Linked DNA regions of Novipirellula caenicola. The protein of the gene in region 2 interacts with the protein of the main gene of each other region in a pairwise test. Links are inferred from orthologs where the notes say so. Each region holds a gene or a part of one and is shown on either strand. Other genes may lie near its edges.

The links.
Region 1: the proteins of ribD (region 2) and accC interact in binary tests that used the Escherichia coli proteins (3 or more experiments, as listed by UniProt). The link is inferred for Novipirellula caenicola from one-to-one orthologs.

The regions. Positions count from the first base shown.
Region 1 is NZ_BAABRO010000001.1:720,094-724,375, forward strand. The notes cover bases 610-3,587. They hold accC (acetyl-CoA carboxylase biotin carboxylase subunit), read right to left. Parts: upstream 2,782-3,587; coding sequence 1,438-2,781; downstream 610-1,437. Other genes in these bases: ABEA92_RS02505 (hypothetical protein), read left to right, coding at 610-709; ABEA92_RS02510 (gamma carbonic anhydrase family protein), read right to left, coding at 899-1,426; accB (acetyl-CoA carboxylase biotin carboxyl carrier protein), read right to left, coding at 2,797-3,282; ABEA92_RS02525 (M24 family metallopeptidase), read right to left, coding at 3,339-3,587. Also shown: ABEA92_RS02500 (hypothetical protein), read right to left, coding at 1-303; more of ABEA92_RS02505, read left to right, coding at 473-609; more of ABEA92_RS02525, read right to left, coding at 3,588-4,282. UniProt on the Escherichia coli protein: This protein is a component of the acetyl coenzyme A carboxylase complex; first, biotin carboxylase catalyzes the carboxylation of the carrier protein and then the transcarboxylase transfers the carboxyl group to form malonyl-CoA.
Region 2 is NZ_BAABRO010000025.1:2,300-6,500, forward strand. The notes cover bases 575-3,471. They hold ribD (bifunctional diaminohydroxyphosphoribosylaminopyrimidine deaminase/5-amino-6-(5-phosphoribosylamino)uracil reductase RibD), read left to right. Parts: upstream 575-1,400; coding sequence 1,401-2,543; downstream 2,544-3,471. Other genes in these bases: ABEA92_RS28020 (tetratricopeptide repeat protein), read left to right, coding at 575-1,151; ABEA92_RS28030 (NUDIX hydrolase), read right to left, coding at 2,989-3,471. Also shown: more of ABEA92_RS28020, read left to right, coding at 1-574; more of ABEA92_RS28030, read right to left, coding at 3,472-3,525; ABEA92_RS28035 (lactate racemase domain-containing protein), read right to left, coding at 3,571-4,201. UniProt on the Escherichia coli protein: Converts 2,5-diamino-6-(ribosylamino)-4(3h)-pyrimidinone 5'-phosphate into 5-amino-6-(ribosylamino)-2,4(1h,3h)-pyrimidinedione 5'-phosphate.

The DNA of each region.
Region 1 (4,282 bases), on a different replicon or contig from region 2:
GAGACTGCCGTAGCCAAATCCGCTGTAGCCGTACGGATATCCACTGCCGATCGAAATGCTGAAACCCCGGCCCGAATATAGATTACTGCCGTAAAAGCCGCTACCAAAACCATAGCCGCCACCAAAGTGGCCATGATCATGATGGTGGTGATGATGATGATGCCCAGCGTGATGCCCACCCCCGTGATGTCCACCGCCGTGATGTCCACCGCCACGATTTTGGGCCATCAATGACGACTGGCCGAAAACCAATCCGGCAACCGCGATCCCAAACGCAACTCGACGCATATTAGAAAACAACATCAATCCTGGCTCCTGCGCGAAACATCGCGACACAATCGAAGGCCTGCTGACGAGATCGCTCGAACGCGATGCGGCGAGTTTAGGGACACATCCCTAAAACCATTCCAATCGCCGTCAGCCGTGCGCAATTCAACCACTTCTATCCTAGAACATGGCTAAGGATAGGCAAATGAATTACGCAAATTCCGTGACTGCCAATGACGGCACTTGTTTCCCATCGCAACGATCAGCAAACGCGTGGATGGTTGCCGCGAAAAGTGCCAGTCTTCACCTTGCTGGCGAAGGTCGTTACCTGCTTGATGATTTGCCCCGATTGCAAATCGCACCGGTGGGCCGAAAGGCACCGGGGCGTGCGTGGGACCCGGCCGCTGACGCGTCGCGGCTCAATAAATCAACAAGCCGTTGACGACTTGTTGATTTAGTGAAGGTTCCTGCGGCAAGGGGTGTAGGATGGACTTCCTAGTCCGTCAATGGTTGATTCGACGGACTAGGAAGTCCATCGTACGACCAAAACAACAAGCCGCCCGCGACTTCCGCTACGCCGAACTCGCACAACGCTAGCGCAAACGACTGCACCGCGTTCGGCAAATGGCATCTACTTTGATTTTTCTGCGGCTTTGTAGACGCTGGCCGAATGCACGTAGTGTTTGGCGGTTTCGATCAACCGCTTCCGCTGTTCTTCGCTGACATCGGCAATCACTTTGGCGGGAACGCCAACGGCCAATTTGCCCGCGGGGACCACGGTCCCCTCGGTTACCACCGCTCCGGCACCAATGATCGCACCGGCGCCGATTTTGGCCCGGCTGAGCACCACGGCACGGATCCCAATCAACGCACCGTCTTCGACCACCGCACCATGCACGACCGCCGAATGCCCCACGGTGACATCGTCACCGATGACGCAAGGCGAACCTTGGTCGGTATGCAACAGCGACAAGTCTTGGATGTTGGTCCGCTTGCCAATTTTGACGTACTCGGTATCTCCGCGAACAACCGATCCGAACCACACGCTCGAGGATTCTTCGATGGTCACGTCACCACAGATGGTGACGTTGTCCGCGATAAACGCTGACGAATCAATCTGCTCAGGCCGGAACACGGGATCAATTCGACGAGCTGACATGACGCCGGAACCTACTTCAAGAATTCGCGTTCAACAAACTTGGTATCGTGGCGACCTTCGAGGAATTCGAGGTGCTGCAAGACTTTGTCGTGAAAGGACGCCGTCGTGCAGATGCCTTCGACTTGCATTTCCCGCAGCGCCCGCCGCATCGTTGCGATCGCTTCGGCACGGGTGGGCCGATGAACGATCAATTTTCCGATCATCGAATCGTAGTAGGGCGGCACCGTGTAGCCGGCATAGACGTGCGAATCGAACCGCACGCCCAAACCGCCGGGAACAAACATCTTGTCGATGCGTCCAGGATTGGGCTGGAAATTTTTCTCGGGGTCTTCGGCATTGATGCGACATTCAATCGCGGCACCTTCGCATTTCACATCTTCTTGAGTGAACGAAAGTTTTTCGCCTGCGGCGACGCGAATCTGTTCTTTGATCAAATCGATTCCGGTGATCATTTCGGTGACCGGATGTTCGACTTGAATTCGCGCGTTCACTTCGATGAAGTAGAAATTGTTGTCGGCGTCGACAATGAATTCGACCGTGGCCGCATTGGTATACTCGGCTCCGCGGATCATTCTCACAGCGGCTTCGCAGATTTCGATTCGTCGCTCTTCCGGAAGACTCGGACTAGGCGCTTCTTCGATCAACTTTTGATGCCGTCGCTGGACGCTGCAATCGCGTTCGAACAAATGGCAAACGTTGCCGTGCGAATCGGCGATCACTTGGACTTCGACGTGACGAGGCGAACCGACGTAGCGTTCCAGGTAAACGCCGCCGTTACCAAATGCCGCTTCGGCTTCGGTACGAGCTTGCGAAACCGCGGTCGCCAACGTTTTTTCGTCCTCGGCAACCCGCATCCCTTTCCCACCGCCGCCAGCGGTCGCTTTGATCAAAACGGGGAAGCCAATTTTTTTGGCGACTTCGATCGCTTCGGCGTTGTCGTTGATCAACCCATCGCTGCCGGGAACGACCGGAACGTTGTTGGCGATGGCCATAGCGCGAGCGGTATTCTTATCGCCCAACTTTTCCATCGCTTGCGGGCTTGGACCGATGAACTCGAATCCGCTGGACCGGCACACTTCGTTGAAGTGAGCGTTTTCGGCCAAGAAGCCATAACCGGGATGAATCGCATCCACGCCGGCCACTTCGGCGGCCGCGATGATTTGGTCGATTTTTAGATAGCTGTCAACGCTACGCGGTTTACCAACGCAATACGCTTCGTCCGCCAATTTGACGTGCATCGAATCGGCATCGGCTTGGCTATACACCGCCACCGAACCGATTCCCATTTCACGACAAGCGCGGATCACGCGCAGAGCAATCTCGCCACGATTGGCAATCAGGATCTTTTTAATCACAGAGTTGTCTACGTTTTAGGCGTTCGGATCGATACGAAACATCGGCTTGCCGAAGTCCACCGGTTGTTGGTCGTTGACCAGGATCTCGACAACGGTTCCGCTGCATTCGGCGGGAATTTCGTTGAAGACCTTCATGGCCTCGACAATACACACGATTGTGTCTTCGGTAACGCGTTGACCGACTTTGACAAACGGCTCGGATTCGGGATTGGCCCGTGAATAAAACGTGCCGATCATCGGAGCGTCGATGGTGATCGTGTTCGCGCTTGCCGGAGGCGCCGCGGCGGCAGGGGCAGCCGCGGGTGCCGATGCGGCTGCGGGTGCCGGTGCAGCTGCGGCCGGCATGTACACCGGAGCGGCTGAGCCACGATTTAGTTTGATCTTCTCATCGCCTTGTTGGAGATCGACCTCCGACAATTCGTGTTCTTCCATCAACTCTACGATCATGCGAAGCCGATCGATATCGAAAATATCGGAACTTTGCTTTCCGCCTTTACTCATACTTGACTCACCGTCAGAAAGATTGACGTTCATGTAAATTTTGGGATGCGGAAGTTTTACAGCACCAACCGACAATCATCGAGACCCTTAGGTAGGGTAGTGAGCACTTCGCAACCAGTTTCCGTCACCAGTACATCATCTTCGATGCGAATGCCAAATTCGTTACCGATATACACTCCAGGCTCAACGGTGACAATCATACCCGCAGCGAGTTCATCTTCACAATTCGACGACATCCGCGGAGATTCGTGGATTTGCAGCCCAATTCCGTGCCCCAAACCGTGGTTAAACTTGTCTCCCAGCCCCGCTTTGCCGATCACGCCGCGAGCGATTTTATCGATTTCTTTGCCTTCGACTCCCGGTTTGATCGCGTCAATCGCCGCCATTTGAGCCTCTAACACGACTTCGTACGCCCGCTCAAACTCGCTAGAAACGTTGCCAACGGACAAGGTCCGCGTGATATCGCTGGCGTATCCCCGGTATTTTGCCCCCCAATCGATCAGCACCACGCCGTTCGTCGGCATAAAAATTTCCGCGGGATGATAGTGCGGCAAGGCGGCGGCGGCGTTAAACCCGACAATCGGCTTGAAACTTGCCGATTCAGCCCCCAAAAATCGCATTTTCGCTTCCAATTCATGTGCAATCGCCCGCTCAGTCCATTTCGGCGACAACATTGGCACGAGCGACTGAAAACTTCGCTGGGCGATCGAAACGGCCCCCCGAGTGGTCGCAATCTCGTCTTCGTCCTTGATCATTCGTTGGCGCTCGACGACCCCGGTGGTCTCGATCCACGAAACATCGGGACATTGGTCACTCATTTTGCGATAATCGCTTAGCGAGATCACGGCCGACTCGATTCCGACCCGCTCGTACCCCGAATCGCCTAGCACTTGTTTGACCAAATCCATCATCAATTGACTCGGCGGGCGGATCGCAGCCGAAACCGACGGACATTCGTTGGCCAATTGGATTTCGTAGCGACCATCGCTGAGCATCGTCG
Region 2 (4,201 bases):
AAGTGCTCGATCGCGATCGTCCCGAAATCGCCGAAGGATTGCCACCGATCGATCAAATCCCCGAAGCAATCGCGATGGCGTTCGTCTATGGCAAACAAACCGATCGTTCGGCCCGCGTCGAGGTCCACGACGTCACTTCGTCGGTTCTGGACGAAGTGCGAACTCAAATCCAGAAGGCTGTGGGGGATTCGGTCCAGCTGAATCAGAAGCCAAGCGATCCGCTTCCGTTCTTGGCGGTGGTACAACCGCAAGTCGCCATGGTGCGATTCAAGGCCAGCGCGGTGGAAGCCGACGCGATGCAAGAACAACTGACCAACACAAGAATGCCTTTGGCCATTGCCAACGCAAAATGGGGCATTCTTGGCAACGCATCGTTGGTCGAAACCGCCGACGATGATTCGAAATTGCTCGAGCGAACCGTGGTCGTGCGTGTCGCTGAACAGTACGACGCGATCATCTCCAAAGGCGACGAGGTGCTCGGCGAGGTCTATCGACTCGCCAAAATCCAGCCGCTGCCTCCGTTGGTGATCAGCGACGACGAGATCGAATCGGTTGCCAACACCGATTTGAACCGGATCGATTCGAGCCAACTCAACGAAGAGTCCTGCTTGTACCTGTTGCAGCGAGCACAACAGATCTCATCGACTCCGGCGATTCGTCATTTCGCAAAACGACTGATCGAAGCCGATTTGCCAGAAGATCAAAAGATGGCGAAGTTGTTGGCCTATTCCACCTTGGTCAACGCGTCGGGTAACGCCAAGACGGCGATCGCGACGATTGACGAAGCAAAGGCGTTCGCCGAAGCCAATCAATTGCCGACTGCCAATCTGCTGCTCAGCGAAGTCAGTTTGCGACTGCAAGCGGGTGATGGCGAGGGATTCCAAAAGGCAATCGAAACGTTGACGCAGCGTTACGGCAACGAGCCCGAAGTGATGGCACAGTTGCAGCAGATGCTGATTTCGATGGGGCTGATTCGTCCCGACGGCAGCCCGCGACGTGGTCCTGCCCCAGGCGGCGGTGTTGCTCCCGCAGGTGCAGAACCTGCAACAGGCGGCATTTGGACTCCCGATGGCGGCGGCGCTGCCGCAGCACCTCCGGCGGATCCAGCAGCCGGTGGCGGCAGCAAACTGTGGGTTCCCGGAATGGATTAGATCGTGAAATAGGCTTCCAGCCTGTCGTGGCAGTACGGTCTTTTCGTAGCGAAACTCGTCAAGAGTTTCGCGGGGCATGAGGAAACGAAAGTCTTCGCGACTTTCGCTACGTGGGGTGTGGGATAGGCTTCCAGCCTGTCAAGCTTCCTGTGTGACAGGCTGCCCGCCTGTCACTGCTTTTGACGACAGATCCAAAAGCCTATTGCACTTTCTTTCTGTGTGATCTTACGCCGCTGAACTCCATCGCTGATGAACTCTTCTCGTTTCGAAACCGATGATGACTTGATGCGTCTCGCGCTCGGCTTGGCCGAACAGGGACGCGGATCGGTCGAACCGAATCCGATGGTCGGGTGCGTGATCGTGCGTGACGATCAAGTGATCGGCCAAGGGTACCATCAGCGGTTCGGCGGGCCGCATGCCGAAGTCCACGCACTTCGCGACGCCGGTGACGCTCGCGGCGCGACCGCCTACGTGACGCTCGAACCGTGTTGTCATCATGGCAAGACCCCTCCTTGCTCGGACGCCTTGATCGCTGCCGGAATCAGCCGCGTTGTCGTGGCGATGGCCGATCCGTTTGAACGAGTTGATGGTGGCGGCTTGGCGCAGCTGCAGCGTGCTGGAATCGAAACACGCGTCGGTGTGCTCGAGCAGCAAGCACGCGAACTGAATGCGCCTTATTTGAAACGGTTGAAAACCGGTCGGCCGTTCACGATTGCGAAATGGGCAATGACCGTCGACGGCCGGATTGCGACCAGCACGGGCCAGAGTCAGTGGATCTCAAACGAGGCCTCACGGGCTGATGTTCACGCACTGCGAGGCCGCGTCGATGCGATTGCCGTGGGAATGGGAACCGTCATGGCCGACGATCCGATGTTGACCGCACGGCCGGCCGGAGTTCGCACGGCAACGCGAGTCGTGTTCTGTGCCAACCGCTTGCCCACGACGCGTTCGCGTCTGATACAATCGGCGACCGAAGTGCCGGTGTTGTTGATCGTCTCGCCGCGGATTGGTTCGTCGGACGTTGCCGAGCTCGAGCAGCTTGGTGCAAGCGTTTATCGCTGTACCAGTTCCAATTTGGTGCAGATGATCCATCAAACGCTTGATTTTCTTGGCGGTCAAGGCATGACCAACGTGATGATTGAAGGAGGCGGTAAATTGATGGCGAGTTTTTTAACCGCCGATGCGATTGATCAATACGAAGTGTATATCGGCGCCAAAGTGTTTGGGGGTCACCGTGCGCTCGGCCCCGTCGCAGGCGAAGGGTTTGCCAGCGTTGCCGAGGCGGCTGCACTGCGATTGGTAAGTCTACAGCGTCTCGGAGACAATGATGTCAAACTTGTTTACCGAAACACACCACGTGGTCGATTCGATGCGCCGGATGTATCGCAGTGAAAACGCCGTTTTTTGCCGTAAAAACAAACGATTCTGAAACAATTTTCGAGTTTTGGAAAACTCGTCTTGACCAGAGTAAAAGCTAACCTCTATTCTTCGCCCATCACTGAGTGACACCCAGCGTGTCGCCCAGCGAGAGGCATTAAGGAATCATGACGATTCTGCACTTGGTGACGAATTTATTTGTTGCTGCGGAACACGTCGAAGTTAATTTCACACGGATGTGAACTTGCGTCGGCGACTATGATTTTGCAATGTTGAGTTCGTCCAGTTGATACAAGGATGTATCTACTGAGTCGAACCCCCAATCCACCGGCTCCCGGAACTGAAGCGCGTTGTCCTCCGCCCCCCTAGGATTACGTACTTTCCGGGAGCTTTTTTTATGCGCCGACCGAACTCAAGTTGGCAGGGGCAAATGGTTGCGTAAGGACGCTGATTGTTTGAATCAATCGGTTGAGTCAGAGGCGATCCAATGATCGATTGCCAATCGGTTCGAAGGAAATGCCATCTGGTCAAACAGGGGCGAGTCCTTGTCGACATAACGGAACTCGGTCAGTTCCGAAGCCTGCAGCGCAATCTCTGCGGCGTTACTGACATTGCACACAAAGAACATGTCGATCACCGCGACAATGATTCGCCCATAGTGATAGTTGTTTGGGTGCGACATCAAAAAATCGTATGTCGAGATTCTTAACCGCGTCTCTTCGAACACCTCTCGGGCCAGCGCCTGTTCGATGGTTTCACCACGGTCAACAAACCCGCCCGGCAGCCCCCATTTGCCCCGCTCGGGGTCGCGAGCGCGTCGCACCAACAACAACTGGTTTTGTTCGTTGGTGACCAAGGCGCCGACCGCACCGCAAGGGCCAAAGAAGTTTGCAAACCCACACGCCTCGCAGCGAAACGGAATGCTGCCGGGGTTGGCATTAGGGGTACCGCAGTGAGGGCAAAAGCGATGGGCAAGCTCGATGGCGACTTCGGTCATTCGGTTTGACTTTGCAAAGTTGGATGGGCGTGACAGCGAACGGCTTTATTCCGAGTCGCTCTCGGTCACCGGCAGATCGAACGTGCTACCGGCATACTGAGCCGCTCGTAGGATACCGCAACTATCGAACGATTTGCTGAGATGCTGCAGCGCGTCAAGCGATTCGATCGCGCCAAGCCCAAGCGATTCCGCCACCTCGGTTCCAAGTTTGCTGTGCAGTAGCACTCGATATTCACTGCGAACGCGATCGATCGCATCGGCAATCGCGATCGAATCGTCCCAAATCGTAAAGCCGTCTTCGGATTTGCCCAGCAGCGATTGGTCGCCGAGCTCCTCTGCACTGTCCTGCGGATCATCGTGCTCGAGTTCATCGAGTTCTCGATCGCTGCTGAGCCGCAACACAAGTCGATCGCTCGGCGAATCATCAATCTGGCTCCACAACACGATCGTGCCACCGGGCTCGGTATGGGTTGCCGCCGCCGTGACCGCACGAGCCAAATTGGCCCACGAGTTCTGTTGTTTTGTCCCTTCGAGCGTCGCGATCACCAATGAAGCCGATGGCGGAAAATCATCGTCGTTGTGGCGAGGCCGTTCGAACCAACGGCGGGTCGCTTCGGGAGTGCCTGCAAAGACGCCTCCGACGTCGCCATCGGGATTGACCGCCACCGCCACCATC